DNA from 4 places in the Enterobacter cloacae complex sp. genome. Region 1 is predicted to be linked to each of the others. Evidence: predicted binding sites of a transcription regulator. Region 1 holds the regulator's gene; each other region holds the start of a gene.

Region 1 (7,117 bases):
CGGCCATCATCTGCCGTTCACCTTCGCGACCCAGGCGGCCAACGGTTTGCCTGAGGGCAATATCCGCCGGACGCTGCCAGCTCTGCTGCGCCAGCGCCTGAAACGTGGGGGTCAGGCTGTGGGCGGAACGCTCCATCAGCGCAAGCGATAAATCGTGGTGCGCGCCGTTCCCCCGGCTGTCCACCAGACCGGGTTTCGGGCTTAAGCGTGCTTCGTCAATCAGACACTGCGTGGCGGTTCGCGCCAGCCATTCGGCACCGCCTTCAACCTGAATCTGGGGCAGAAGTTTCATTACCAGCTCCGGAATTTCGCAGGTGGGTTATACAGACCGCCGGACCACTCAACGAGGTCGGACACGCTGCCTGCGGCCAGCAGAGAGCGGGTGGCGTCGGTGCGGCGAATACCCATATCTTCGGGATAAACCACCTTCCCGCTCTGGCGAAGTTCCGCCACGCGTTTGGCATCCACGCCCAGACCGATATCGGTAATACCCGCCACGGCGGCGACCATCGCGCGACGCTCTTCCAGATCTTTCGCCCGGTAGAGGTACGCAATCCCCTCTTCCGTCAGCACGTGGGTGACGTCATCACCGTAAATCATGACCGGCGCCAGCGGCATACCGGAGGCTTTCGCCACGTCTACGGCGTCGAGTTTTTCCACGAAGGTTGGCTTCACGCCCGCCTGGAAAGTTTCCACCATCTGCACAACCAGCTTTTTACCGCGCTGCATTGGGTCCGGCTCGGTGATCATGTTCAGCCAGGCCGGCGTGGCGTGGCGACGACCGTGCGGATCGTGGCCCATGTTTGGCGCGCCACCGAAGCCGGAGAGACGACCGCGGGTCACGGTTGAGGAGTTCGCGTAACCATCAACCTGTAGCGTAGAGCCGATAAACATATCCACCGCGTACTGACCTGCCAACTGACAGAAGGCGCGGTTAGAGCGCATAGAGCCGTCTGCACCGGTAAAGAACACGTCCGGACGAGCGCGGATGTACTCTTCCATCCCCAGCTCGCCGCCGAAGCAGTGGACGCTCTCCACCCAGCCGCTTTCGATGGCGGGGATCAGCGTTGGATGCGGGTTCAGGGTCCAGTGTTTACAGATTTTGCCTTTGAGCCCGAGCTGTTCGCCGTAGGTTGGCAGCAGCAGCTCAATCGCCGCGGTGTTAAAGCCGATCCCGTGGTTCAGGGACTGCACCTGGTGCTCCGCGTAGATGCCTTTAATTGCCATCATCGCCATCAGGATATGTTCCTGTTTGATGAGGCGCGGGTCGCGGGTGAAGAGCGGTTCAATAAAGAACGGCTTGTCCGCCACCACCACGTAATCGATCCACGAGCCCGGGATATCGACGCGCGGCAGATCGCACTCGTCGTCTACCAGTTCGTTCACCTGTGCGATGACGATACCGTCGTGGAACGCGGCGGCTTCCACCAGCGCCGGGGTATCTTCGGTACTCGCCCCGGTATAGAGGTTGCCTTTGCGGTCCGCTTTAAAACCGGCAATCAGCGCCACGTTTGGCGACAGGTCAACGTAGAGACGTGAATAAAGTTCGATGTAGGTGTGGATCGCCCCGATTTCGAGCTGACCATCTTCCAGCAGCTGCGAAATGCGCAGGCTTTGCGTACCGGAGAAGGAGAAGTCCAGCTTGCGGGCGATGCCTTTCTCAAAGATGTCCAGATGTTCGCTGCGGCCCACGCTCGGCATGATCATATGCAGGTCATGTACGATTTGCGGGTTCACTTCCGCCAGTGAACGGGAAAGGAAATCCGCCTGCTTCTGGTTATTACCTTCCAGAACGACTTTGTCGCCTGGTGCGATCAGTTTTTCCAGCATGGCGACAAGATCGCCCGTTGGCAGTACCTTGCCCTGTACCGGTACGGATGCCAGACGACGCGCTTTCTCAGTGCGTCGGGTGTTCCATTGCCGGGTGGGAGTTTGCCCAGATAACATTATTAACCTCCTGATTCAGCACATCATTCTGATTTGCCTGACGTTGAGTAAAGTGTGCGCTCTGGTGAGAAAGGCATCAATTAAGCGTAGGACGGAATCATTAGCCTGAGAGTAATAAACAAGGTAAGGAAATGTGATCGGGATCAGTTCATATTTCGGAAAAACGGGCTAAACGGGGTACAATCCGGAAGGTATAGTTAATTACTGACAAGAATCAGCATCGCCCTTATGACCCAAATCATTCCCTCAGACTTCGACATTGCAGCCGAAGAGAGCGCAGAGTTTGTGCCCATGCGCGGGGTGGCTAACCCCCACCTGCAAACCATGCTGCCGCGCCTGATCCGGCGCAAGGTACGGTTCGCCCCTCACTGGCAACGCCTGGATTTGCCGGATGGCGACTTTTTGGATCTTGCCTGGAGCGAAGATCCGGAGCGGGCCAAACATAAACCTCGTCTGGTAGTGTTTCACGGTCTGGAAGGTAGCCTGCACAGCCCTTACGCCCACGGCCTCATCGAGGCGGCGAAAGCCCGCGGCTGGCTTGGGGTCGTGATGCACTTTCGCGGATGCAGCGGCGAGCCGAATCGCCAGAAACGCATCTATCACTCCGGTGAAACCGAGGATGGCACCTGGTTTCTGCGCTGGCTGAGAGACCGTTTTGGCGCCGCGCCAACGGCAGCGGTGGGATACTCGCTGGGCGGCAATATGCTGGCCTGCCTGCTGGCGAAAGAGAGCGACGCCGTACCGCTGGACGCGGCGGTTATTGTCTCTGCGCCATTTATGCTTGAGCAGTGCAGCTATCATATGGAAAAGGGGTTTTCGCGAGTCTACCAGCGTTACCTGCTCAACCTGCTGAAAGCCAACGCCGCGCGCAAGCTAAAGGCCTACCCGGATACGCTGCCTGTGACGCTGCAACAGCTTAAACGCGTGAAGCGCCTGCGCGAGTTTGATGATTTGATCACCTCGAAAATTCACGGCTTTGCCGATGCAATCGACTATTACCGTCAGTGCAGCGCCATGCCTTTACTGAATCAAATCACGAAACCCACGCTGATTATCCACGCCAAAGACGATCCGTTTATGGATCATCACTCGATCCCCGCGCCCGATTATCTGCCGGCCAACGTGCAGTATCAGCTTACCGAGTTCGGCGGACACGTCGGCTTTGTTGGCGGCACGCTGCGTCGGCCTAAAATGTGGCTTGAGACGCGTATTCCCGACTGGTTAACGGCTTATCTGGACGGTAAAAAATGATTATTCCCTGGCAGGATCTCTCTCCCGAAACGCTCGATAATCTGATTGAAAGCTTTGTCTTGCGCGAAGGCACCGATTATGGTGAACATGAACGTTCGCTTGAACAAAAGGTCAACGATGTTAAGCGCCAGCTTAAAAGCGGCGACGTGGTGCTGGTATGGTCCGAACTGCATGAGACGGTCAATATCATGCCCCGCAACGCGTTTCATGGCTGATCTTAAAACTTTTCCAGTCAGGGAGTTGCTATGTCTGCCAGACATCCGGTTATTGCCGTTACGGGTTCGAGCGGGGCGGGAACCACCACCACCAGCCTCGCCTTCCGCAAGATCTTCGCACAGCTGAATTTACGGGCGGCAGAGGTAGAGGGCGACAGCTTTCACCGCTACACGCGCCCGGAGATGGACATGGCCATCCGCAAGGCGCGGGATCTGGGTAAACACATCAGCTACTTTGGTCCAGAGGCGAATGACTTCGGCCTGCTGGAGCAAACCTTCCGCGAATACGGGCAAAGCGGCACCGGACAGTCCCGCAAGTATCTGCACACCTACGATGAAGCCGTTCCCTGGAACCAGGTACCCGGCACGTTCACGCCTTGGCAGCCGCTGCCGGAACCGACTGACGTGCTGTTTTACGAAGGGTTGCACGGCGGCGTGGTGACGCCTCAGCACGACGTGGCGCGCCACGTGGATTTGCTGGTGGGGGTGGTGCCGATTGTTAACCTTGAGTGGATCCAGAAGCTGACGCGCGACATCAGCGAGCGCGGCCACTCGCGTGAAGCGGTGATGGACTCGGTGGTGCGCTCCATGGAAGACTACATCAACTTCCTGACGCCACAGTTCTCCCGCACCCACATTAACTTCCAGCGCGTGCCCACCGTGGATACCTCTAACCCGTTCGCCGCGAAAAGCATTCCCTCGCTGGACGAAAGCTTTGTGGTGATCCACTTCCGCAACCTGGAAGGCATCGATTACCCCTGGCTGCTGGCGATGCTGCAAGGCTCGTTTATTTCGCACATGAATACGTTAGTGGTGCCGGGCGGAAAAATGGGGCTGGCGATGGAGCTGATCATGACGCCGCTGGTGCAGCGGCTGATGGAAGGGAAGCAGATCGCGTGATTTTTTTGCCCGGTGGCGCTGCGCTTACCGGGCCTACGTTCATGCTTTTGTAGGGCGGGTCAGCGAAGCGCCACCCGCCAAAAAATTAAGCCTCGACCACTTCATACGAATGGGTGATGTTTACCGCTTTCTCCAGCATCAACGCCACGGAGCAGTACTTCTCCGCTGAGAGATCCACCGCGCGTGACACCGCCGCGTCTTTCAGCGCTTTCCCGGTGACAACAAAATGCAGATTGATGTGCGTGAACAGGCGTGGCGCCTCTTCGCGACGTTCTGACGTCAGCTTCACTTCACAATCGGTCACGTCATGACGGCCTTTTTGCAGGATCGACACCACGTCGATCGCGCTGCATCCCCCTGCCGCCATCAGCACCATTTCCATCGGGCTTGGGGCTTTATCACCGGAGTTACCGTCCATCAAAACCTGGTGCCCGGAGGCCGACTCGCCCAGGAACGTTAACCCTTCAACCCATTTCACACGCGCTTGCATATTCACTCACTCCAACGTTGCATTTTTTATGACAGATTACGTGTACGTTACATTTCTCGCAACGGAAGGCGACCTGCGTCATGCTGAAGCGAGACACCAGGAGACACGCGGCGAAAGCTATGCTAAAACACTCTGGATGCTACAGTAATACATTGACGTTACACATGTATGCAGAGGACATCAAACTTTACTGGCTGCGAAACGTTACGACAGCCGACTTCCCAGGGTATGGGTAAGAATTCGATTGCAACCCCAGAGTCCGGATGCATCTTATGACTCTGGTGACAGCTTATAACAGAGGATAACAGCGCATGGTGCTTGGCAAACCGCAAACAGACCCGACTCTCGAATGGTTCTTGTCTCATTGCCACATTCATAAGTACCCATCAAAGAGCACGCTGATTCACCAGGGTGAAAAAGCGGAAACGTTGTATTACATCGTTAAAGGCTCGGTGGCCGTGCTGATCAAAGATGAAGAAGGGAAAGAGATGATCCTTTCTTATCTGAACCAGGGCGATTTTATCGGTGAACTGGGCCTGTTTGAAGAAGGCCAGGAACGTAGCGCCTGGGTTCGTGCTAAAACAGCATGTGAAGTGGCTGAAATTTCTTACAAGAAATTCCGTCAGCTGATTCAGGTCAACCCTGACATCCTGATGCGTCTTTCTTCCCAGATGGCACGCCGTCTGCAAGTGACCTCTGAGAAGGTGGGTAACCTTGCTTTCCTGGACGTAACCGGTCGTATCGCGCAGACGCTGCTGAACCTGGCGAAACAGCCGGACGCCATGACCCACCCTGACGGTATGCAAATTAAAATTACCCGCCAGGAAATCGGTCAGATCGTCGGCTGCTCCCGTGAAACAGTGGGCCGTATCCTGAAGATGCTGGAAGACCAGAACCTGATCTCCGCCCACGGTAAAACCATCGTGGTTTACGGGACCCGTTAATTCCGGTCAGACGGCGTGCCGCCGCAGGGTGGCACGCCGTTTTTGTCTCTACTCCTCATGTGGCGCAGGCTGATCTATCACCCGGAAGTTAACTACGCACTGCGACAAACGCTGGTGTTGTGTCTCCCCGTGGCCGTGGGCCTGCTCCTCGGACATCTTCAGCAGGGGTTGCTGTTTTCTCTCGTGCCCGCCTGCTGCAACATTGCCGGTCTGGACACGCCGCATAAACGCTTTTTCAAACGCCTGATTATTGGCGGCTGCCTGTTTGCCGGCTGTAGCCTTGCCGTGCAGCTTTTACTGGCCCGCGACATACCGCTGCCGCTGATCCTGACCGTGCTGGCGATGACGCTCGGCGTAACCGCCGAAATCAGCTCGCTGCACGCCCGACTGCTTCCCGCGTCGCTGATAGCCGCCATCTTCACCTTAAGCCTTGCGGGCAATATGCCGGTGTGGGAGCCATTGCTGATCTACGCCCTCGGCACGCTGTGGTACGGGCTGTTTAACTGGTTCTGGTTCTGGCTGTGGCGGGAACAGCCGCTGCGTGAATCCCTGAGCCTGCTCTACGTGCAGCTTGCTGAATACTGCGAAGCAAAATACACCCTTCTCACCCAGCATACCGACCCGGAAAAATCCCTGCCGCCGCTGCTGGAGCGGCAGCAAAAAGTGGTGGATCTGATCAGCCAGTGCTACCAGCAGCTGCACATGCTTGCCGCCAATAAAAATCATGAATATAAGCGGCTGCTGCGTACCTTCCAGGTCGGGCTGGATTTGCAGGAGCATATCTCCGTCAGCCTGCATAATCCGGAAGAGGTGCAAAAGCTGGTGGAGCGCAGCCATGCGGAAGCGGTGATCCGCTGGAACGCGCAGACCGTCGCGGCGCGCCTGCGGGTGTTGGCTGATGATATTCTCTATCACCGCTACCCGACGCGCTTTAACATGGATAAACAGCTCGGCGCGCTGGAGAAGATTGCGCGTCAGCACGCGGATAACCCGGTCGGACAATTTGCCGCCTGGCATTTCAGCCGCATCGCCCGCGTGCTGCGCACCCAGCGCCCACTTTATGCCCGCGACCTGATGGCCGATAAGCAAAAACGGCTCCCGCTGCTGCCCGCGCTGAAAAGCTACCTGTCACTGAAGTCTTCCGCCCTGCGCAACGCCGCGCGGATCAGCGTGATGCTGAGCATCGCCAGCCTGATGGGAATGGCCCTGCACCTGCCGAAACCCTACTGGATCTTAATGACCGTGCTGTTTGTTACCCAGAACGGCTATGGCGCCACGCGGGTCCGGATTCTGCATCGTGCGGGCGGCACGATGGCGGGGCTGATTATCGCGGGCGTGACGCTGCACTTTCACGTGCCGGAGGGCTATAC
Region 2 (7,117 bases), 640 kb from region 1:
AACCGCAGTTCCGCAACGCTTGTAGCGTTTTCAGGTGTTTTATCTCGATCATGAAAGTCCTTCACTTCGCCATGAACATTTTGCGCTTGAGGAATATACAGTACCTGCCAATTATAGAAGTGTAAACATCTGGACGTCTAAATAACGAATTTCTACAAGGGGTATGCCATGACAATCCGCTCTCACACTCTCGGTTTCCCTCGCGTTGGCCTGCGTCGCGAGCTGAAAAAAGCGCAAGAAAGCTACTGGGCGGGTAACGCCACCCGTGAAGAACTGCTGGCGGTGGGCCGCGAGCTGCGCGCCCGTCATTGGGATCAGCAAAAACAGGCGGGCGTTGACCTGCTGCCGGTGGGCGATTTCGCCTGGTACGACCATGTTCTGACCACCAGCCTGCTGCTTGGCAACGTGCCGGCTCGTCATCAGAACAGCGATGGATCGGTAGATATCGACACCCTGTTCCGCATCGGCCGTGGCCGTGCGCCAACGGGTGAACCAGCGGCAGCGGCGGAAATGACCAAGTGGTTTAACACCAACTATCACTATATGGTGCCGGAGTTCGTTAAGGGCCAGCAGTTTGCGCTGACCTGGACGCAGCTTCTGGATGAAGTGGACGAAGCGCTGGCGCTGGGCCATCAGGTGAAGCCCGTATTGCTGGGGCCAGTAACCTACCTGTGGCTGGGCAAAGTGAAAGGCGAACCGTTTGACCGCCTCAGCCTGCTGAACGATATTCTGCCGGTTTATAAGCAGGTGCTGATCGAGCTCGGCAAACGCGGCATCCAGTGGGTGCAAATCGACGAACCCGCGCTGGTGCTTGAGCTGCCGCAGGCGTGGCTGGATGCCTTTAAACCAGCGTATGACGCGCTCACTGGCCAGGTGAAGCTGCTGCTGACCACCTATTTCGAAGGCGTGACGCCGAACCTCAACACCATTACCGCGCTGCCGGTTCAGGGCCTGCACGTGGACCTCGTTCACGGTAAAGACGACGTGGCGGAGCTGCATAAGCGTCTGCCTGCCGACTGGCTGCTCTCCGCCGGTCTGGTCAACGGTCGTAACGTCTGGCGCGCCGATCTGACCGAGAAATACGCGCAAATTAAAGACATCGTCGGTAAACGCGAGCTGTGGGTGGCTTCGTCCTGTTCTCTGCTGCACAGTCCGATCGATCTGAGCGTGGAGACTCGCCTGGACGCAGAAGTGAAAAGCTGGTTTGCCTTCGCCCTGCAAAAATGTGAAGAGCTGGCGCTGCTGCGCGATGCGCTCAACAGCGGCGATACGGCGGCGATTGCCGACTGGAGCGCCCCAATCCAGGCGCGTCGTCACTCGGCTCGCGTGCACAACCCGGCGGTGGAAAAGCGTCTGGCGGCCATTACCGCCCGGGACAGCCAGCGCCAGAGCCCGTACGAGGTACGTGCAGAAGCCCAGCGCGCCCGCTTCAACCTGCCCGCGTGGCCGACCACGACCATCGGTTCATTCCCGCAGACTACCGAGATCCGCGGCCTGCGTCTGGACTTCAAAAAGGGCAATCTGGACGCGAATCATTACCGCACCGGCATCGCGGAACACATCAAGCAGGCGATTATCGAGCAGGAACGCCTCGGGCTGGACGTGCTGGTGCACGGTGAAGCCGAGCGTAACGACATGGTGGAATACTTCGGTGAGCACCTGGACGGCTTCGTCTTTACCCAGAACGGCTGGGTGCAGAGCTACGGCTCCCGCTGCGTGAAGCCGCCGGTAGTGATTGGTGACATCAGCCGCCCGGCGGCGATTACCGTGGAGTGGGCGAAGTATGCCCAGTCTCTGACCGATAAACCGGTAAAAGGCATGCTGACCGGCCCGGTGACCATTCTCTGCTGGTCGTTCCCGCGCGAAGACGTGTCGCGCGAGACGATTGCCAAACAGATCGCGCTGGCGCTGCGTGATGAAGTGGCGGATCTGGAGGCGGCGGGGATTGGCATCATTCAGATCGACGAACCGGCGCTGCGGGAAGGTTTGCCGCTGCGTCGCAGCGACTGGGATGCGTACTTACAGTGGGGCGTGGAAGCCTTCCGCATTAACGCCGCCGTTGCGAAGGATGACACGCAGATCCACACCCACATGTGCTACTGCGAATTTAACGACATCATGGACTCCATTGCCGCGCTGGACGCCGACGTCATTACCATCGAGACCTCGCGTTCAGACATGGAGCTGCTGGAGTCGTTTGAAGAGTTCGACTACCCGAACGAAATTGGGCCGGGCGTGTATGACATTCACTCCCCGAACGTGCCGAGCGTGGAGTGGATTGAAGCTCTGTTGAGAAAAGCCGCCCAGCGCATCCCGGCAGAACGCCTGTGGGTAAACCCGGACTGCGGCCTGAAAACCCGCGGCTGGCCGGAGACGCGCGCCGCGCTGGCGAATATGGTGAAGGCGGCGCAGAATCTGCGTCAGGCGTAGTGGTGCTGGATTGCCGGGTGGCGCTATCGCTTACCCGGCCTGCCAGTAGGCCCGGTAAGGCGCAGCCGCCACCGGGTTTTTTTTATGCTTTTTTCCCGCCGTACTGGCTAAACCACGCCAGCATTCTCTGCCAGCCATCTTTCGCCGATTCCGCGTGATAGCTCGGACGATAATCGGCATTAAACGCGTGTCCGGCATCGGGATACACCACGATTTCGGCCTTCGCGTTTGCCGCCCGCAGCGCGTGGCGCATGGTCTCGACGGTATCAAGCGGAATACCGGTATCCTGACCGCCATACAGCCCTAACACCGGGGCATTGAGATCGGTAGCAATATCAACCGGATGCTTCGGCGAGTTCAGGGTCTTTTCACCCACCAGTATGCCGTACCAGGCTACGGCGGCTTTCAGCTGCGGGTTATGCGCGGCGTACAGCCAGCTAATGCGCCCGCCCCAGCAGAAGCCGGTCACCATCAGGCGGTGCGGGTCGCCGCCGTTGCGCGCCGCCCAGCTGGCAACGTGGTCAAGATCGGCAAGCACCTGCGCGTCCGGCACCTTGCTGACCAGGTTGCTGAACAGCGTCGGGATGTCGCTGTAATCGTTCGGATCGCCCTGGCGGAAATAGAGTTCTGGCGCAACGGCCAGATAACCCTCCAGCGCCAGGCGGCGGCAGAGGTCACGAATGTGTTCATGAACGCCAAATATTTCCTGAACCACAATCACGATAGGCAGCGGGCCCTCGGCGGATTTTGGCCGCGCGTGGTACGCCGGCATGTTCTCTCCCTGAGAGGGAATCGACGTTTCGCCTGCGGTGATGGCCTCTTCAGGGGTTGAGACAATGGTTGAGGCATGCGGGGCAGCAGCAGGTGCAAAACCGGTTTTTTCAGTCATGGCATTCTCCGTACCAATGAATGGATTAGCGCAAAGATAAATATAGACACCAGGTTAACAATCCACAGTGCCTTATAGCGTCTATCTTTTGTGCAGCACCCGTCGATATAACTTGTTAATGTGATGTGAATCACTATTTGATGGAAATTAACTGCAATCATTTTCATTCATGGTGAGATGCATCACGAAATAATGCACATTGCTTCTGTAAAGTACCTTTTTACTTCTTCTGACTAACCGACCCACAGAGGAGTCACCTATGTCTAAGTCTGATGTTTTTCATCTCGGCCTCACTAAAAACGATTTACAAGGGGCTACGCTGGCTATCGTCCCTGGCGATCCTGAGCGTGTGGAAAAGATCGCCGCGCTGATGGATAAGCCGGTTAAGCTGGCAGCCCATCGCGAATTCACCACCTGGCGCGCAGAGCTGGACGGCAAAGCGGTGATCGTGTGCTCTACCGGTATCGGTGGTCCGTCTACCTCAATCGCCGTTGAAGAGCTGGCGCAGCTGGGCATTCGTACTTTCCTGCGTATCGGCACCACGGGCGCCATTCAGCCGCACATCAACGTGGGCGACGTGCTGGTTACGACGGCATCCGTGCGTCTGGACGGCGCAAGCCTGCACTTTGCACCGATGGAATTCCCGGCAGTGGCTGACTTCGAGTGCACCACCGCGCTGGTAGAAGCGGCGAAATCCGTTGGCGCAACTACCCACGTGGGCGTGACGGCCTCCTCCGACACCTTCTATCCGGGCCAGGAGCGTTACGACACCTTCTCTGGCCGCGTGGTGAGCCGTTTCAAAGGCTCAATGGAAGAGTGGCAGTCCATGGGCGTGATGAACTATGAAATGGAATCTGCAACGTTGCTGACCATGTGCGCAAGCCAGGGTCTGCGTGCCGGTATGGTGGCGGGCGTGATCGTCAACCGTACCCAGCAGGAGATCCCGAACGCCGAAACCATGAAGCAGACCGAAAGTCATGCGGTGAAAATTGTGGTTGAAGCGGCTCGCCGTCTCCTCTAATCCTCTCTTCTGGGATAAAAGGCCGACGCGTTCGGCCTTTATTTTTTGCGTAGCGCCTCGCAGGAAAACCCTTTCAAACTGGACGTTTATACAGCACAATTCTATTTTGTGCGGGTTATACGTGGATGCAGGGGGGCATTGTGGATATCTCAATCCTGGTTTATGCGGTAGTGGCGCTGGCGAGCGTGGGGATTGGCTGGCTCATTTCCAGCTACCAGCACGCGCAGCAGAAAGCCGAACAGCTGGCAGAGCGCGAAGAGATCGTGGCTGAACTCAGCGCGACGAAACAGCAGCTTGCGCTGAGCGACCACTGGCGCGAAGAGTGTGAACTGCTCAATAACGAACTGCGTAACCTGCGCGACATCAACACCTCGCTGGAGGCCGATCTCCGCGAAGTGACCACCCGTCTTGAATCCACCCAGCTGCACGCCGAAGACAAAATCCGCCAGATGATCAACAGCGAGCAGCGCCTCAGCGAGCAGTTCGAAAACCTCGCGAACCGTATTTTTGAGCACAGCAACCGCCGCGTGGATGAACAAAACCGCCAGAGCCTGAACAGCCTGCTGACGCCGCTGCGCGAACAGCTGGACGGTTTCCGCCGTCAGGTGCAGGACAGCTTTGGACAGGAAGCGCGCGAGCGCCACACCCTGGCGCACGAGATCCGTAACCTCCAGCAGCTGAATGCGCAGATGGCGCAGGAGGCAATCAACCTGACGCGGGCGCTCAAAGGCGATAACAAAGCGCAGGGAAACTGGGGCGAAGTGGTCTTAACTCGCGTGCTGGAGGCCTCGGGCCTGCGCGAAGGGTATGAATACGAGACGCAGGTCAGCATTGAAAACGACGCGCGCTCGCGAATGCAGCCGGATGTGATTGTGCGTCTGCCTCAGGGCAAAGATGTGGTTATCGACGCCAAAATGACGCTCGTCGCCTATGAGCGCTACTTCAACGCTGACGATGACTACACCCGAGAATCAGCGTTGCAGGAGCATATCGCCTCCGTGCGTAACCATATTCGTCTGCTGGGCAGGAAAGATTATCAGCAGCTGCCGGGGCTGCGATCGCTGGATTACGTGCTGATGTTCATTCCTGTCGAGCCTGCATTCCTGCTGGCGCTCGACAGACAGCCTGAGCTTATTACCGAAGCGCTGAAAAATAACATTATGCTGGTCAGCCCCACCACGCTGCTGGTGGCGTTACGTACCATTGCCAACCTGTGGCGCTATGAGCACCAAAGTCGTAACGCGCAGCAGATTGCCGATCGCGCCAGCAAGCTGTACGACAAAATGCGGCTCTTCGTCGACGATATGTCCTCGGTGGGGCAAAGCCTGGATCGCGCCCAGGATAATTACCGCCAGGCGATGAAAAAACTCTCCTCCGGGCGCGGCAATTTGCTGGCACAGGCGGAGGCGTTCCGCAGCCTGGGCGTGGAGGTGAAGCGCGAGATTAATCCGGAACTGGTGGAGCAGGCGACCGCTCAGGACGAAGAGTTCCGCCTGCGCGAAGGCGACGCTGAGCAAAATTCCCGCAATGAAGACAACGATTTAGCGGCGAGTTTATCGCCAGATGAGCAGCCGGCACGTTTCTTTCACGGTGGTTGAAACGTAGGGCAAATGCGCCCAATCTGTTACACTTCACGAACATTTGACTGATTAGCAGGCTCTGAGATGGTTGACGATTCACAAGACACAACGCACTTTGGCTTTCAGACTGTCGCCAAAGCGCAGAAAGCTGACATGGTGGCCCACGTATTTCATTCCGTGGCGGCGAAGTACGATGTGATGAATGATTTGATGTCATTCGGCATTCATCGCTTGTGGAAGCGCTTTACTATTGATTGCAGCGGCGTGCGCCGTGGACAAACGGTGCTGGATTTAGCCGGGGGCACGGGCGATCTGACCGCAAAATTCTCCCGTCTGGTAGGCGAAACGGGCCGTGTGGTGCTGGCGGATATCAACGACTCCATGCTGAAAATGGGCCGCGAAAAGCTGCGCAATATTGGCGTGGTGGGGAACGTGGAATATGTTCAGGCGAACGCCGAAGCGCTGCCGTTCCCGGACAATACGTTCGACTGCATCACCATCTCTTTCGGTCTGCGTAACGTGACCGATAAAGACAAAGCGCTGCGCTCCATGTACCGCGTGCTGAAGCCGGGCGGTCGTCTGCTGGTTCTCGAGTTCTCAAAACCCATTATCGACCCGCTGAGCAAAGCTTACGATGCCTATTCCTTCCACGTTCTGCCGCGCATTGGCGAGCTGGTGGCGAACGATGCCGAAAGTTACCGTTATCTGGCCGAATCCATCCGAATGCACCCGGATCAGGACACGCTGAAAGCGATGATGCAGGATGCGGAGTTTGAAAACGTGGAATACTTCAATTTGACGGCGGGTGTCGTCGCGCTGCATCGTGGTTACAAGTTCTGAGTGGAGGTTTCCCGTGCCCATTAAACCCTTAGTCACCGCTGGCATCGAGAATGTACTGAATGCCTTTCTGTATCGCGCACCGGCGCTGAAAACCGCACGTCAGCGGCTTAACGGAAAGGTACTGCGTATTGTATTAAAGGAGTTCTCGACGCCGCTTGTGCTGGTCTTCAGCGAACGCCAGCTTGACGTTCTGGGTGAATGGGAAGGCACGGCTGACTGCTCGGTGATTACGCACATGAGCGTACTGCCAAAACTGCGTGACCGTCAGCAGATGACGGCGCTTATTCGCAGCGGTGAGCTGGAGGTCGAAGGCGATATTCAGGTAGTACAGAACTTCGTTGCACTCAGCGATCAGGC
Region 3 (7,117 bases), 1.4 Mb from region 1:
ACCCAGCCGCTGGAAGGGCTGGACATGGACAAGATCATCGCCATGATGGTCGGTCGTTCTCTGAACCAGCGCTTCCCGGATAAAGAAAACAAGCCAGGCGAAGTGATTCTGGAGGTGCGTAACCTGACCTCGCTGCGTCAGCCGTCCATTCGTGATGTCTCTTTCGATCTGCACAAGGGCGAGATTCTGGGCATCGCAGGGCTGGTAGGCGCGAAGCGCACCGATATCGTAGAAACCCTGTTTGGCATCCGTGAAAAGTCGGGCGGCACCATTACGCTGCACGGCAAGAAAATTAATAACCACAACGCTAACGAAGCCATTAATCATGGTTTTGCGCTGGTGACGGAAGAGCGCCGCTCGACCGGCATTTATGCGTATCTCGATATTAACTTTAACTCGTTAATTTCGAATATCCGTAACTACAAAAGTAAAATCGGCCTGCTGGATAATTCCCGTATGAAGAGCGATACCCAGTGGGTGATTGACTCCATGCGCGTGAAAACGCCGGGGCACCGCACGCAAATCGGTTCACTCTCGGGAGGGAACCAGCAGAAGGTTATTATCGGTCGCTGGTTATTGACCCAGCCTGAGATCCTGATGCTGGATGAACCTACGCGCGGTATCGACGTTGGTGCAAAATTTGAGATTTACCAGCTGATCGCGGAGCTGGCCAAAAAAGATAAAGGGATCATTATTATTTCTTCCGAAATGCCGGAATTGTTAGGGATCACAGACCGTATTCTGGTTATGAGCAATGGTCTCGTTGCCGGTATTGTTGACACCAAAACGACAACGCAAAACGAAATTTTGCGTCTTGCGTCTTTGCACCTTTAAGATCAGGGGCTCCTCATGAGTGCGTTAAATAAAAAAAGTTTTCTCACTTATCTGAAAGAAGGCGGTATTTACGTTGTTCTTTTAGTCTTGCTGGCAATTATTATTTTCCAGGACCCTACGTTCTTAAGTCTGCTGAACTTGAGTAACATTCTGACCCAGTCTTCCGTGCGTATTATTATCGCGTTGGGCGTGGCGGGGCTTATCGTTACCCAGGGGACTGACCTTTCGGCAGGGCGCCAGGTCGGTCTGGCGGCGGTCATTGCGGCGACCCTGTTGCAGTCGATGGAAAACGCCAACAAGGTGTTCCCGGAGATGGCGACCATGCCAATTTTCGTGGTGATCCTGATTGTGTGCGCCATCGGCGCGGTGATCGGCCTGATTAACGGCATCATCATTGCTTACCTGAACGTGACGCCATTCATCACCACGTTGGGTACGATGATCATCGTTTACGGTATTAACTCCCTGTACTACGATTTCGTCGGCGCGTCCCCGATCTCTGGCTTCGACAGCGGCTTCTCTACCTTCACGCAGGGGTTTGTTGCGCTGGGCAGCTTCCGTCTCTCCTATATCACCTTCTATGCGCTGATCGCGGTGGCGTTCGTCTGGATCCTGTGGAACAAAACCCGCTTCGGTAAAAACATTTTCGCCATCGGCGGCAACCCGGAAGCGGCGAAAGTCTCCGGGGTCAACGTTGCGCTGAACCTGCTGATGATTTATGCCCTGTCCGGCGTGTTCTATGCCTTTGGCGGGATGCTGGAAGCGGGCCGTATCGGCTCTGCGACCAACAACCTCGGCTTTATGTACGAACTGGATGCGATTGCGGCCTGCGTGGTCGGCGGGGTCTCCTTCAGCGGCGGCGTGGGTACCGTGCTGGGCGTGGTGACCGGTGTGATCATCTTCACCGTGATCAACTATGGCCTGACCTACATCGGCGTGAACCCGTACTGGCAGTACATCATCAAGGGTGCGATCATCATCTTCGCGGTTGCCCTGGATTCACTGAAGTACGCGCGTAAGAAATAAGTTCTTCAGAATGAAAAGGCCCGCTCACGTAGCGGGCCTTTTTTTGCCCGGTGGCGCGACGCTTACCGGGCCTACAAAATCGCGATCGTAGGTCGGGTAAGGCGAAGCCGCCACCCGACATCAGTTATTACTTCTTCTGCATTTCCAGCAGCTGCTCCGGCGTCACCGCCGGATAACCTTGCGCATTTTCAGGCACTTCATGCATCGCCGGGATTGGCACCAGCGGGCCTAAGAAGCGCGGTTCACGCTTGAACAGGTACAGGTCAGCCAGCGCGCCAAAACGGGCGCCAAACTCACGTACGCGTACGCTCAGCATATCTTTTGGTGACGGCACGGCGTAGCACTGGGCCTGGATCCCCATATGCAGGGCGATAAACAGCGCCCGCTCGCAGTGGAAACGCTGGGTGATGATGATGAAATCGTTGGTGTCGAACACCTTGCGGGTACGCACGATGGAATCAAGGGTGCGGAATCCGGCGTAGTCGAGCACGATATCGGCCGGGTCAACGCCTGCGGCAATCAAATCTTTGCGCATCGTCACCGGCTCGTTATAGCTTTGCAGGGCGTTATCGCCGCTTAACAGCAGATAGTTCACCTTACCGCTGTTATAGGCGTTCAGGGCGCCCTGAATACGATATCGGTAATACTGATTGATGACGCCGGTGCGGTAATACTTGGCGGTACCAAGCACGACGCCAACCTGTCGGTAGGGGAGGTCCTGAAGATCGTCAAAAATGTAGGGGGCTGTTTTCCAGCTCATCCAGCGGTCGAGACCCAGCACGATCAACAGCAGTATGCCGACCAGGACAGACAGGCTGTAAAACACGCGCTTTAACATGCAGATGGCTCGTACCGATGATGAAATTTCCCTCAGGCTACTGTACCCGCCTGGTTAGCGCAAGAAACAGCGAATCAACTGAGGGGTTTTTCGTCAGACTGGCGGGCATTTCTGCCCGCCGGGACGATCAGGCAAGTAGCACGCGGTCGATGGTTGTACAGCCCAGCGCTTTCAGCGTGGCTGCGGTTGCGTCCCACTGGATCAGCGGCGCATCGGCAATTTCAGCCAGGATCGCGCGCTGAATATCCGGATAGTCGTACCCGTTCAGGCTGAGAAGGTTCAGTGCGCCCTGAAGCGGAGGCAGCGTCGGGTTGAACGCGGCATTCTCAGCATAGCTCCCGGTGAAGATGCGACCGTCGCGGCACTGAAGGGCGACGCCGCTTGGGGATTTACTGTACGGCGTGTGGCTTTTGTTGGCGGCTGAAATGGCCGCTTCGCTGAGCGCATCCCCAGAGAGCGCATATCCGTGGTTCTGCTCGTCCATCAGCAGGGTTTTGATCCCAAGATCTTTCGGGCCGAAAGCGTCGGGCAGGTAATCGCCCAGCGTATGCGGCGCGCGGCCCGGCAGGTTGATACGCAGTTCCAGCCCGCTGTTCAGCTCATTCATAAACTGGCGGCAGTGGCCGCAAGGGGTGTAGTTGACGGTAATGGCGCGCAGGGCTTTTTCACCGCGCAGCCAGGCATGACTGATAGCGCTCTGCTCCGCGTGAACGGTTTGCTGCATGGTCGCACCGAGAAACTCCATATTCCCGCCGAAGTACCAGGTCCCGCTTACGCCGCGCGCAATCGCGCCTACGTTAAAATGGGAAAGGTCTGCGCGGGCGCAGGCAGCTGCCAGCGGCAGCAGGGCGAAAGCCAGCGCGTCTTCGTCCAGCCCCGTTGCCTGCTTAAGCGTCGTGACCTGATCTGCCGTCAGCAGGGCGGGGAAATGCGCATCCGCCAGAACCGGAGCCAGGGCTGATTGCAAATTCTCTGCAAGCTGAGAGAAAGCAGCTTGAAAACGTGGATGCATGACGTTGCCTCATCAAGGTTAATGGATCGGTAGTGTACGGAGCCGAACGGCCTTTATATGTGATCCAAATCTCATTATGTGTGCAACTTATGAAATGAAAATGAAATTTGCGCGACGCATCGCAAATTTTAGCCCATCACGGCCAGAATAATCGGGAAGATGAACGGCGCGACCAGGGAAGTAATAATCCCGCAAATCACCAGCGCCAGCGAGCTGAATGCCCCTTCCTGATAATCCAGTTCCGCACAGCGTGCGGTGCCCAGCGCGTGCGAGGCGGTACCCATCGCCAGACCGCGCGCCGCTTTGGTGCGTATTTTCATGATGTTCAGCAGCGTATGGCCAAACACCGCCCCCAGGATACCGACAAAAATCACGCATACGGCGCTAATGGCCGGGATGCCTCCGATGCTGCCGCCCACGGCCATGGCGATCGGCGTGGTCACGGATTTTGGCAGGATAGAGGCGGCAATCTGCGGCGACGCGCCCATCAACAGGGCCACTGACGTGCCGGTGATCATCGCCACCAGGCTACCCACAAAGCAGATGGTGATGATGGACTTCCAGCGCGCTCGGATCTGATGCAGTTGCTCATATAAAGGAAACGCCAGCGCCACCACGGCAGGCTGCAATAAATCGTTGAGGATTTTGCTCCCGGCGAAGTAACGTTCATAAGGTATGCCGGTGAACAGCAGAAAAGGAATGATCACCACCATGGCGACCAGCAGCGGGTTCAGCAGTGGCATTTTAAAACGAACCGCGAGCTTACGGGCAGCGAAGAACACCGCCAGGGTTAACGGCAGGGACCACCAGATATTTTCCATCATTTTTTTGTTTTCTCCCCAACCACTTTACGTTCGCCATGCACAATATGTGAGCTCCAGCTGACCACCAGAAAAACCACCAGCGTACTGATAGCGCAGGAGACGACTATCGGGCCGAATTGCGCTTTAAGCACATCGTAATACTGCATAACCCCAACGCCGATAGGCACAAAAAGCAGGGCCATATAGCGAATGAGAACGAAGCACCCCGGGTTGACCCATTTCGCGGGCAGCACCTGTAATGCCAACAGCACAAAGAGGATCAGCATGCCGATAATGCTGCCGGGTATGGTAATCGGCAGCAGCGACGCGATAAAAATGCCAGCGTACAGGCAGGCATAAATCAGGACGAAGGCCCGAAGGTATTGCCAGAGAGTATTCAGTGATTTGCTCATGGTGAAAGTCCTTGCTGAGACGTATTCATCATACAATTAAACCTGAAAATGTGCCACGGATCACAACATGAATTTTGAGCATAACAGCCATTCCTGAATGGAACGCCGGGCTTTCCACAGTCATAGAGAGCAGCTACTATAGCGCGTCTTTTTTCACAGGTACTCAGAATGCGTGTTTTACTGGCCCCGATGGAAGGCGTGCTCGACTCGCTCGTGCGCGAGCTGCTGACCGAGGTGAACGATTACGATCTCTGCGTGACGGAGTTCTTGCGCGTGGTCGATATGTTGCTGCCAGAAAAATCATTTTATCGCCTCTGCCCGGAGCTGCATCGGCAGAGCCGCACCCCCTCCGGTACGCTGGTGCGCATTCAGCTGCTCGGTCAGTATCCTGAGTGGCTGGCTGAAAACGCCGCCCGTGCGGTCGCGCTTGGCTCGTACGGCGTCGATCTTAACTGCGGCTGTCCGTCAAAGCTGGTTAACGGCAGCGGCGGCGGGGCAACGTTGCTCAAGGATCCGGAGCTGATTTATCGCGGCGCAAAGGCCATGCGTGAGGCGGTGCCATCGCATCTGCCGGTGACGGTCAAAGTGCGTCTGGGATGGGACAGCGGGGATAAGCAGTTTGAAATTGCCGATGCGGTGCAGCAGGCGGGCGCCACCGAGCTGGTGGTGCACGGGCGTACCAAAGAGGATGGCTACAAAGCCGAGCGCATTAACTGGCAGGCGATTGGCGAGATCCGCAAACGCCTTACCATTCCCGTTATCGCCAACGGCGAAATCTGGGATTACGAGAGCGCACAGGCGTGTCTGAAAGCCACCGGCTGTGATGCGGTGATGATTGGACGCGGCGCGCTGAACGTGCCGAACCTCAGCCGGGTGGTGAAGTATAATGAGCCGCGTATGCCGTGGGCTGAGGTGGTGAAACTCCTGCAAAAATACACGCGGCTGGAAAAGCAGGGCGATACCGGGTTGTATCACGTTGCGCGTATCAAACAGTGGCTGAGCTATTTGCGTAAAGAGTACGGCGAAGCGCTGGGGTTATTTCAGGAGATCCGTACGCTACAGACGTCTGCGGATATTGCCCGCGTCATCCAGTCGAAGGGTTGAGCCAGGCGTGAATACCTTTGCCCGGCGCGCAGCCGGGCAGAAGAATCAGAAAATCATCTTGAATACGCCGGTTACCACCAGCAGCCCTATCAGAAATATAATCAAAATAACCCACAATAATATTTTCATTCGCCTCTCCTGCGTATGTCTGTCGTGAGTAAGTGTAGCAGCCAATTCATAACTAGCATGAATACATGAAATTAAATCATAGTCTTGGGGAATAAATTTCCGGATATGAAAATGTATAACATTATGCGGATTGCCACGCGTTACTAAAAAACGGAACGCCAGTAAGCGTAAGTTGCGCCTTTATTTTTTTTGAGTGCATGGCGTAATGAAACGTTCCCTTACTTTATCTCTGAGTGCTCCCCTGATTTTTATGCTGGCCGCCTGTGCGCCGGAACATGCCACGGTGTCGCCAATAAAAACGCAAGCCACCGCCGCCGCTGTAAATACCCAGCTGAGCCATGCCGACTGGCCAAAAAGCGAATGGTGGAAAGATTATAATGACCCCCAGCTCAACTCGCTTATCGCCAAAGCGATAGCGGATGCGCCGGATATGGAAATTGCCCGGCAGCGTATCACCCTGGCGGAAGCGCAGGCGAAAGCCGCTGTCGCCGCTGATGGCCCACAGCTGGACTTTTCCGCCGATGTTGAACGGCAAAAGATGTCGGCAGAGGGGCTGATGGGACCGTTCGCCCTGACCGACCCGGCGGCGGGAACAACCGGGCCCTGGTATACCAACGGCACCTTTGGCCTGACGGCGGGTTGGGATCTGGATTTATGGGGGAAAAATCGCGCCCAGATTGAGGCCCGCATCGGTAAAGTGAATGCGCAAAAAGCGGAGCTGGAGCAGACCCGCCAGCTGCTCGCCAGCAGCGTCGCGCGGCTGTACTGGGAATGGCAGACCGAGGCCGCCGTGGGTGATGTGCTCACGCAGATCAAACAGGAGCAGGAAAATATCATCGGCGCCGATCGTGAACTCTATCAGCACGGGATCACCTCCTCCGTAGAGGGCGTTGAAACGGATATTAATGCCAGCAAAACCGATGAACAGCTCGCTGACGTGCACGGCAAAATGAAGGCC
Region 4 (7,117 bases), 1.4 Mb from region 1:
CCAGGAGAAAAAGATCGCCAGGCCGGCAGCATTAAGCAATAAAATAGCAGGAAGTCGAGTCGTCATAGTCTTCAGCACTGAATAAAACCAGCGGCAACGTTAGCCGCCCAAACTTAAACGAAGCTTCAACAGGCTTGACTGGAGGGCATTCCAGTCGGTATTAACCGCACTAATTAACTCTATCCGGCTGTCGGGCGGTGCGACGTTCTGGGTTTCTATGAAGAAATCCTCGCCCTGACGGTTAATGCGAACCAGACCATCCGGGGTGCGCATGATCCCTTTTACCCGCTCAACCGGAGCCAGTCTCGCCCACTCCAGTATACCAATGGTGTCGAAAACCGTATCGGCATCGAAGATCCATCCGCACGCCTGGTGCCCCTGGCCGCTGTTCAGGTTTCGGCGCCAGCGCTGATGTTCCGGCAGGCTCAGTGCGGCCAGGCCTTGCTTCACGCCGTGGCTGTGCGAATGCTCTGCGCTGGCGGGCAGTTGCGTCTGGTTAAGGCGGGGAAGGTCGAGCAGGGCGCCGTCAATGTTGCCCTGGGTTGTCTGAACATACCGACGTCCACCGCCAGCCTGCTGCCACCAGGCTTCGAACGCGGCCTCGCTCTCGGCCGTCGCGCGATCGGATTTATTCGCCACGATAATGTCTGCCGAGGCGAGCTGATCGCGGAAATTGTCGTTACCGATCGCTTTTTCATCCAGCAGCTGGCGGGGATCAAGCAGGCAAAGCGTCGCGCGCAGCTCAAGCCATGGCTCGTATACCGGGGCGGTGAGTAAATCAAGGATTTGCTTCGGATGACCCAGGCCGGTGGGCTCAATCAGCAGGCGGTCCGGCTTACCCTGGCGCAGCAGCGTATTCAGGCCGACCTGCATCGGCAGACCATTCACGCAGCACATACACCCGCCCGGGATCTCTTTCACCATTGCACCGCTGTCGGCGAGCAACGCGCCGTCGATCCCCACTTCGCCAAATTCGTTGACCAGCACGGCCCACTTTTCCGCCGGATCTTTATTGGCCAGCAAATGCAGAATGGACGTAGTTTTACCGCTGCCGAGAAAACCGGTGATCAGGTTGGTTTTGGTCACGTGCGCTCCGATAGATAATTGTGATGTCGTAACAATTATCTATCATCCTGACGAAAAAAACGGGCATTGAGAAGAGGGAGGGCGAACGGAGCGCATAACCGTTCGCCTTAAACGCAATAATCGCTAAATTTTTAACGTTTCGATAACGGCCTGACGCGCGCCGAGCCGGACGAGGCGCTGGTACGCTCCGGTTATCGCCTCGACAAACACCGGGTTTTGCGGCAGGTCATCGCCAAAGATTTCTTTAAGCGCCAGCAGGGCATTAACGCGTTCCGCGTCGCTGCTGGCTTCAGCAAGCGCCTGAAACTTTTCGCTCAGAGGGTCGCGCACGTCGATGGCGTTGCCCTGTTCATCCGTACCGCTGACGTAGCGCATCCAGCCCGCCACCCCCAGCGCCAGAAATGGCCAGGCGGTCTTACGTTCAAGATGGACGCGGATCCCATCCAGCATGCGTTGAGGCAGCTTCTGGCTGCCGTCCATGGCGATTTGCCATGTACGGTGCTGTAGCGCCGGGTTGGCGAAGCGGTCAAGCAGGCTGTCGGCATACGCCGTCAGATCGACGTTGGTGATGCGCAGCGTAGGGGCCTGCTCATTCAGCATCAGTCTGCGGGCTGCCTCGCGGAAACTGTCGTCCTGCATGCATTCATTAATGTGCGCGTAACCGGCAAGGTAGCCCAGATAAGCGAGGAAGGAGTGGCTGCCGTTCAGCATCCGCAGCTTCATCTGCTCCCAGGGCAGGACGTCGTCAACCATCTGTACGCCTGCAACCTCCCACTCCGGGCGCCCGGCGACAAAATTATCTTCCACCACCCACTGAATGAACGGTTCACAGCTGATGGCGCAGGGATCGTCAACCCCCAGCTCCCGGGTGATTTCCGCGAGCGAGGCGTCGGTGGCGGCGGGCACGATTCGGTCGACCATGGTGCCGGGGAAGCTCACGTGCGTCTCTATCCATCCGGCCAGCTCTGCGGAACGCTTTGCGGCCATGCCGAGTACGGCGTTTTTCACCACGTGACCGTTGTCGGGGATATTGTCGCAGGAGAGCACGGTAAACGCCGGCAGGCCCCGTTCGCGGCGGCGATGAAGCGCTTCGACCAGAATTCCCGGCGCGGAATGCGGCTCAGACGGGTGCTCCAGATCGTGAAGGATGCGGCTGTTTTGCATATCCAGCTTTCCCGTCGCCGGATCGATGCAGTAGCCTTTTTCGGTTATGGTGAGGGAGACAATTGCTACCTGCGGTTCGCAGAACTTCTCAATAATGGCCGCCAGCGAGTCGAGTTTTGCGTTCAGGCACTCTTTTACCGCACCAATAATAATCGGCTGGTTACCTTCGGCACCTTTCTCAAGCACGGTAAAAAGATGATCCTGCGCCCGGAGCTGGCTCATGAGGACATCGCCGCTAAAGAGGCTAATCTCACAAATTCCCCAGTCGCCTCCTTTGGCGTTCAGCACCCGGTTTGTTAACAACGCCTGATGCGCCCGGTGGAACGCACCAAAGCCGAAATGGACGATGCGGGAGCGTAACTGCTGGCGATCGTAGCGGGGCTGCTGGACATGAGCAGGAAGCGCGGTGGAAGCAATAGTCTTCATGTAGTACACACCTGATTAACCATTAATTAACAACGTCAGTGTAAAGTTATATGACAACAAATTAAATTGGTAAGCCGTAAATATCCCCGTTATGTGAGTTTGATCAATCAATGTCGCGCGCTGTGTTGACCACTCCGATTAAACATGTATGGTAGTCGTCATTGAGCTAACATGTATTGGTATAACAACTTGAAAGGGTGGGGCAATGGAACAAACCTGGCGTTGGTACGGGCCGAACGATCCGGTTTCTCTTGATGATGTGCGTCAGGCTGGCGCAACGGGTGTAGTCACGGCGCTGCATCATATTCCGAACGGTCAGGTGTGGCCGGTTGAGGAAATTCAAAAGCGTCAGGCACAGCTGGCTGAGAAGGGGTTAACCTGGTCTGTCGTGGAAAGTATTCCGGTTCACGAAGACATTAAAACCCACTCCGGCGAGTGTGAAACCTGGATTGCGAATTATCAGCAGAGCATTCGTAACCTGGCGGCCTGCGGTATTGATACCGTTTGCTATAACTTTATGCCGATTCTGGACTGGACGCGTACCGACCTGGAATATGAAATGGCCGATGGTTCGAAAGCGCTGCGCTTCGATCAAATCGCGTTTGCGGCTTTCGAGCTGCACATTCTGAAGCGTCCAGGCGCGGAAGCCGACTATACCGCCGAAGAGCAGCAGCAGGCGCTGGCGTGGTTTAAAGCCGCCAGTGAAGCGGACGTAGACAAACTGGTCCGCAATATCATCGCGGGCCTGCCGGGGGCGGAAGAAGGATACACCCTCGACCAGTTCCGCGCGCGCCTGGCGGAATACGGCGATATCGATAAAAACCAGCTGCGTGAAAACATGGCGCATTTCCTGCGCGCTATCGTGCCGGTGGCCGAAGAAGCGGGCGTGCGCCTGGCGGTCCATCCGGACGATCCTCCGCGTCCTATCCTTGGCCTGCCGCGTATCGTGTCGACAATCGACGATATGCAGTGGCTGAAGGAGACGGTGGATAGCATCTACAACGGCTTTACCATGTGTACGGGCTCCTATGGCGTGCGTGCGGATAACGATCTGGTGCGGATGATCGAAACCTTCGGCGATCGCATTCACTTTACCCACCTGCGCGCAACCTGCCGGGAAGAGAACCCGAAAACCTTCCACGAAGCCGCGCATCTTGGCGGTGACGTGAATATGGTTGCGGTGGTAGATGCCATTCTGGCTGAAGAAGTACGGCGTAAACAGGCGGGCGATGTGCGTCCTATCCCGTTCCGTCCGGATCACGGGCACCAGATGCTGGACGATCTGCGCAAGAAAACGAATCCGGGCTATTCGGCGATTGGTCGCCTGAAGGGCATGGCGGAAGTGCGCGGTATTGAGCTGGCGCTGAAAATGACGAAATATCCTGAGCTTCTGTAGACGGAATTGCCCGGTGGCGCTCCGCTTACCGGGCCTACGAAAAACCGGCGCTGAAGCCGGTTTTTGTGTATTTGTAGGCCGGGTAAGGCGAAGCCGCCACCGGGCAAACGCCACTATCAGTCAGCGCGACCCATATAGCGTTTTTCTTCGATATGGATGCGGATCTTCTCGCCCGCTGACAGGTATTCAGGCACCTGTACGACCAGACCGGTCGTCAGGGTAGCCGGTTTGTTACGCGCGCTTGCAGACGCGCCTTTAATGCCCGGCGCCGTTTCCACGATTTCCAGATCAACGGTCTGCGGCAGCTCCAGCGCCAGCAGCACGCCATCCCAGGTCAGCACCTGCATGTCCGGCATTCCACCTTCAGGAATAAACAGCAGCTCTTCTTCGATCTGGTCTTTGGTGAAGATATACGGGGTGTAATCTTCTTTATCCATGAACACGTATTCGTTACCGTCGACATATGAGAAATCAACGTAGCGGCGGGTCAGGGTCACGGTATCCACGATATCGTCACCTTTGAAACGTTCTTCCACTTTCAGGCCGGTACGGACATCGGCGAAACGCATTTTGTACAGCGTTGCTGCGCCACGGGCGCTTGGTGCCTGAATGTCGATATCTTTCACAATCAGCAGTTTGCCGTTGTAATTCAGTACCATACCTTTCTTAATTTCGTTCGCTCTTGGCATTGCAGTAATCCTGTATACGGAAGGTAAAAAATATCGCGCCAAATTACTCGCGCGCGGCCTTTCAGGCAAGCGGAATTCGTGGCTTTTGCTATCAATACATAAAAGGTGTTACTGTGCGCGCAATGCCCGACCACGCGGGCATTTGCCACCCACAGAGAGCATGTATGGATTGTCGTTCCGATTGTGGCGCGTGCTGTACCGCACCGTCCATCTCAAGTCCCATTCCAGGCATGCCGGACGGCAAGCCTGCCAATACCCGCTGCGTTCAGCTCTCGGAATCCAACCTGTGCATGATCTTTGGCTCGCCGTTACGCCCGAAAGTGTGCTCCGGGCTACAGCCCACCGCCGAAATGTGCGGCAGTACGCGCCAGCAGGCCATTACTTATCTGCTTGAGCTGGAAGCGCTCACCGCGCCTTAAACGTCTTTTATGCGCGTCAGGCAGCTCAGCGTCAGGACGCACATCACCATCGCAATCCAGAACACCGTGTGATAGTTCCAGATTTCAGCCACCACGCCCGCCAGTGAGCCTGCAATAATCCAGCCCACGCGGGTGGTATTCGTATAAAGGGTGGTGGCAGAGCCCGCCTGACCCGGCATCAGATCCTGGAAATAGAGCATGCCGATACCGGCCAGAATGCCGATGTAAATGGCGTTCAGCAGCTGTAAAGCAAGAAGCAGCGCTGGCGTATGGACCGTCAGCATACCGACATAAAACAGCAGCCCGGCAGCGGCGGCGATGCGCATCAAAAAGCGCTTGCCGAAGCGCTTCGCGTAATAGCCCGCAATCAGCATGGTTGGGATTTCAAGCCCCGCGGCGGTTCCCATCATGATCCCGGCCAGCTTCTCCGGCAGATGCAGCTCATCAATAATAAACAGTGGCATATTAATGATATAGAGGCTGTTCGTTCCCCACATCAGCGTACAGATAATGAATAACAGCAGCGCGTCGCGCCGGTTACGTCGCGGTGCCTCCAGCGTACCGGTCGCCACTTTCGGCTCTTTACGCATGGAGGGCAGGAAGAACCAGACCATCGCGCCGCATACCACGAAGGCCACGGCTGCGCTGAGGTACATCACCGTAAAGCCAAAACCCATCGCCAGCGCGTAGGCGAGCGGGGGACCAATTACCCAGGCCAGCGACACCTGAGCACGCAGTATTGAGCTGAACATCACCGCTTCCCGCCCGGTGCGGTCCGCGTGCTCGCGGGCAAGGGCGAACATCTGCGGGTTGGCGGTAGAGCCGAAGCTGCTCAGGAAGACGCCCACAAACAGCAGAATGAAGTAGTTACGGTTCCAGGCAAACAGCAGGCAGGCAAACACCCCGAGCAGGCAGCAAAAAACGATCAGGCTTTTGCGATCGCCTTTTCGGTCTGAACGACCGGCAAGAAACTGGCTGACGAAAATGCCAATGATGGCGCTCCCGGTAAAGAAGAAGCCGACCATCGCCGGACGGGCGTGAACTTCGTTGGTCAGAAATAGGCTCAGCGTAGGGGTTTGTAACGCACCGGCAATACCGGTGAGGAAAGCAACAATCAAAAACGCCGTTGACGTCAAATCAAAGGGCTTTGGTGAGGCGGCAGCGGGGGTGTTATGCATGTTCAGTCTTTGCGAGTAACAGAGAGAGGCGGAGTTTACGCCGCCCGTCATTAAATAAACAGAGGGTAAAGTCAAGATTGCTACAAAAAATCAAAATGGCATTTCACTTTCGCGCCGCCTCGCTGAAGCGTGCTGAACCTGTTTGCTGAACATCAGCAAATTCCCCTGAGCTGAAGAAGAAATGTGCTGCACTTCTAAATTCTGCAACAAGAAATGTAACTTTTCTTGCAACCTGTTGTAGAAAAGACAAGACTTCTTGAAACGTTTCAGCGCTATCTTGCACGTCGAGATGAAGCAGTTTAGCGCTTATTTTCTCAGTTAAGCTGAAACGATTCAATTTCAGCAGGAGAGGAGAATCATGTTCCAGTTATCTGTTCAGGATATCCACCCGGGCGAACAGGCCGGGAATAAAGAAGAGGCTATTCGCCAGGTTGCTGCTGCGCTTGTGCAGGCAGGCAACGTGGCTGACGGCTACGTCAACGGCATGCTGGCACGCGAGCAGCAGACGTCCACGTTCCTCGGTAACGGTATTGCTATCCCACACGGCACCACCGACACCCGCGATCAGGTGCTGAAAACCGGCGTGCAGGTCTTCCAGTTCCCGCAGGGCGTACTGTGGGGCGAGGGTCAGGTGGCTTACGTGGCGATCGGCATCGCGGCCAGCGGTGATGAACACCTGGGCCTGCTGCGTCAGCTGACGCACGTGCTGAGCGATGATGCCGTGGCGGAACAGCTTAAATCTGCGACCACGGCTGAAGA

Evidence for each region. The regulator CRP, encoded in region 1, controls carbon source genes, mostly activating them, when cyclic AMP is high. The targets are predictions, from matches to a motif close to ATGTGANNNNNNTCACAT.
Region 2: the regulator CRP is predicted to act here: its motif matches at 3,438-3,455, upstream of udp (uridine phosphorylase).
Region 3: the regulator CRP is predicted to act here: its motif matches at 4,975-4,992, upstream of DBR02_RS01240 (CidA/LrgA family protein).
Region 4: the regulator CRP is predicted to act here: its motif matches at 2,768-2,785, upstream of uxuA (mannonate dehydratase).

Annotation. Positions count from the first base shown of each region.
Region 1 covers NZ_LT991957.1:1,671,359-1,678,475, forward strand. The annotation lists gene DBR02_RS08525 (triphosphoribosyl-dephospho-CoA synthase) at 1-292, opposite strand, end outside; gene mdcA (malonate decarboxylase subunit alpha) at 292-1,947, opposite strand; gene DBR02_RS08540 (hydrolase) at 2,176-3,198, shown strand; gene DBR02_RS08545 (YheU family protein) at 3,195-3,413, shown strand; gene DBR02_RS08550 (phosphoribulokinase) at 3,444-4,313, shown strand; gene DBR02_RS08555 (OsmC family protein) at 4,399-4,803, opposite strand; gene crp (cAMP-activated global transcriptional regulator CRP) at 5,115-5,747, shown strand; gene DBR02_RS08565 (YccS/YhfK family putative transporter) at 5,805-7,117, shown strand, end outside.
Region 2 covers NZ_LT991957.1:2,314,363-2,321,479, forward strand. The annotation lists gene metR (HTH-type transcriptional regulator MetR) at 1-52, opposite strand, end outside; gene metE (5-methyltetrahydropteroyltriglutamate--homocysteine S-methyltransferase) at 169-2,430, shown strand; gene DBR02_RS11590 (dienelactone hydrolase family protein) at 2,513-3,319, opposite strand; gene udp (uridine phosphorylase) at 3,579-4,340, shown strand; gene rmuC (DNA recombination protein RmuC) at 4,481-5,938, shown strand; gene ubiE (bifunctional demethylmenaquinone methyltransferase/2-methoxy-6-polyprenyl-1,4-benzoquinol methylase UbiE) at 6,005-6,760, shown strand; gene ubiJ (ubiquinone biosynthesis protein UbiJ) at 6,774-7,117, shown strand, end outside.
Region 3 covers NZ_LT991957.1:261,436-268,552, reverse strand. The annotation lists gene mglA (galactose/methyl galactoside ABC transporter ATP-binding protein MglA) at 1-834, shown strand, start outside; gene mglC (galactose/methyl galactoside ABC transporter permease MglC) at 850-1,860, shown strand; gene sanA (outer membrane permeability protein SanA) at 1,988-2,698, opposite strand; gene cdd (cytidine deaminase) at 2,826-3,710, opposite strand; gene DBR02_RS01245 (CidB/LrgB family autolysis modulator) at 3,839-4,534, opposite strand; gene DBR02_RS01240 (CidA/LrgA family protein) at 4,531-4,926, opposite strand; gene dusC (tRNA dihydrouridine(16) synthase DusC) at 5,095-6,030, shown strand; gene yohP (small membrane protein YohP) at 6,076-6,159, opposite strand; gene mdtQ (multidrug resistance outer membrane protein MdtQ) at 6,365-7,117, shown strand, end outside.
Region 4 covers NZ_LT991957.1:286,185-293,301, reverse strand. The annotation lists gene DBR02_RS01375 (phosphatase PAP2 family protein) at 1-66, opposite strand, end outside; gene DBR02_RS01370 (CobW family GTP-binding protein) at 100-1,086, opposite strand; gene DBR02_RS01365 (mannitol dehydrogenase family protein) at 1,210-2,676, opposite strand; gene uxuA (mannonate dehydratase) at 2,882-4,072, shown strand; gene yeiP (elongation factor P-like protein YeiP) at 4,189-4,761, opposite strand; gene DBR02_RS01350 (YkgJ family cysteine cluster protein) at 4,926-5,180, shown strand; gene setB (sugar efflux transporter SetB) at 5,177-6,358, opposite strand; gene fruB (fused PTS fructose transporter subunit IIA/HPr protein) at 6,717-7,117, shown strand, end outside.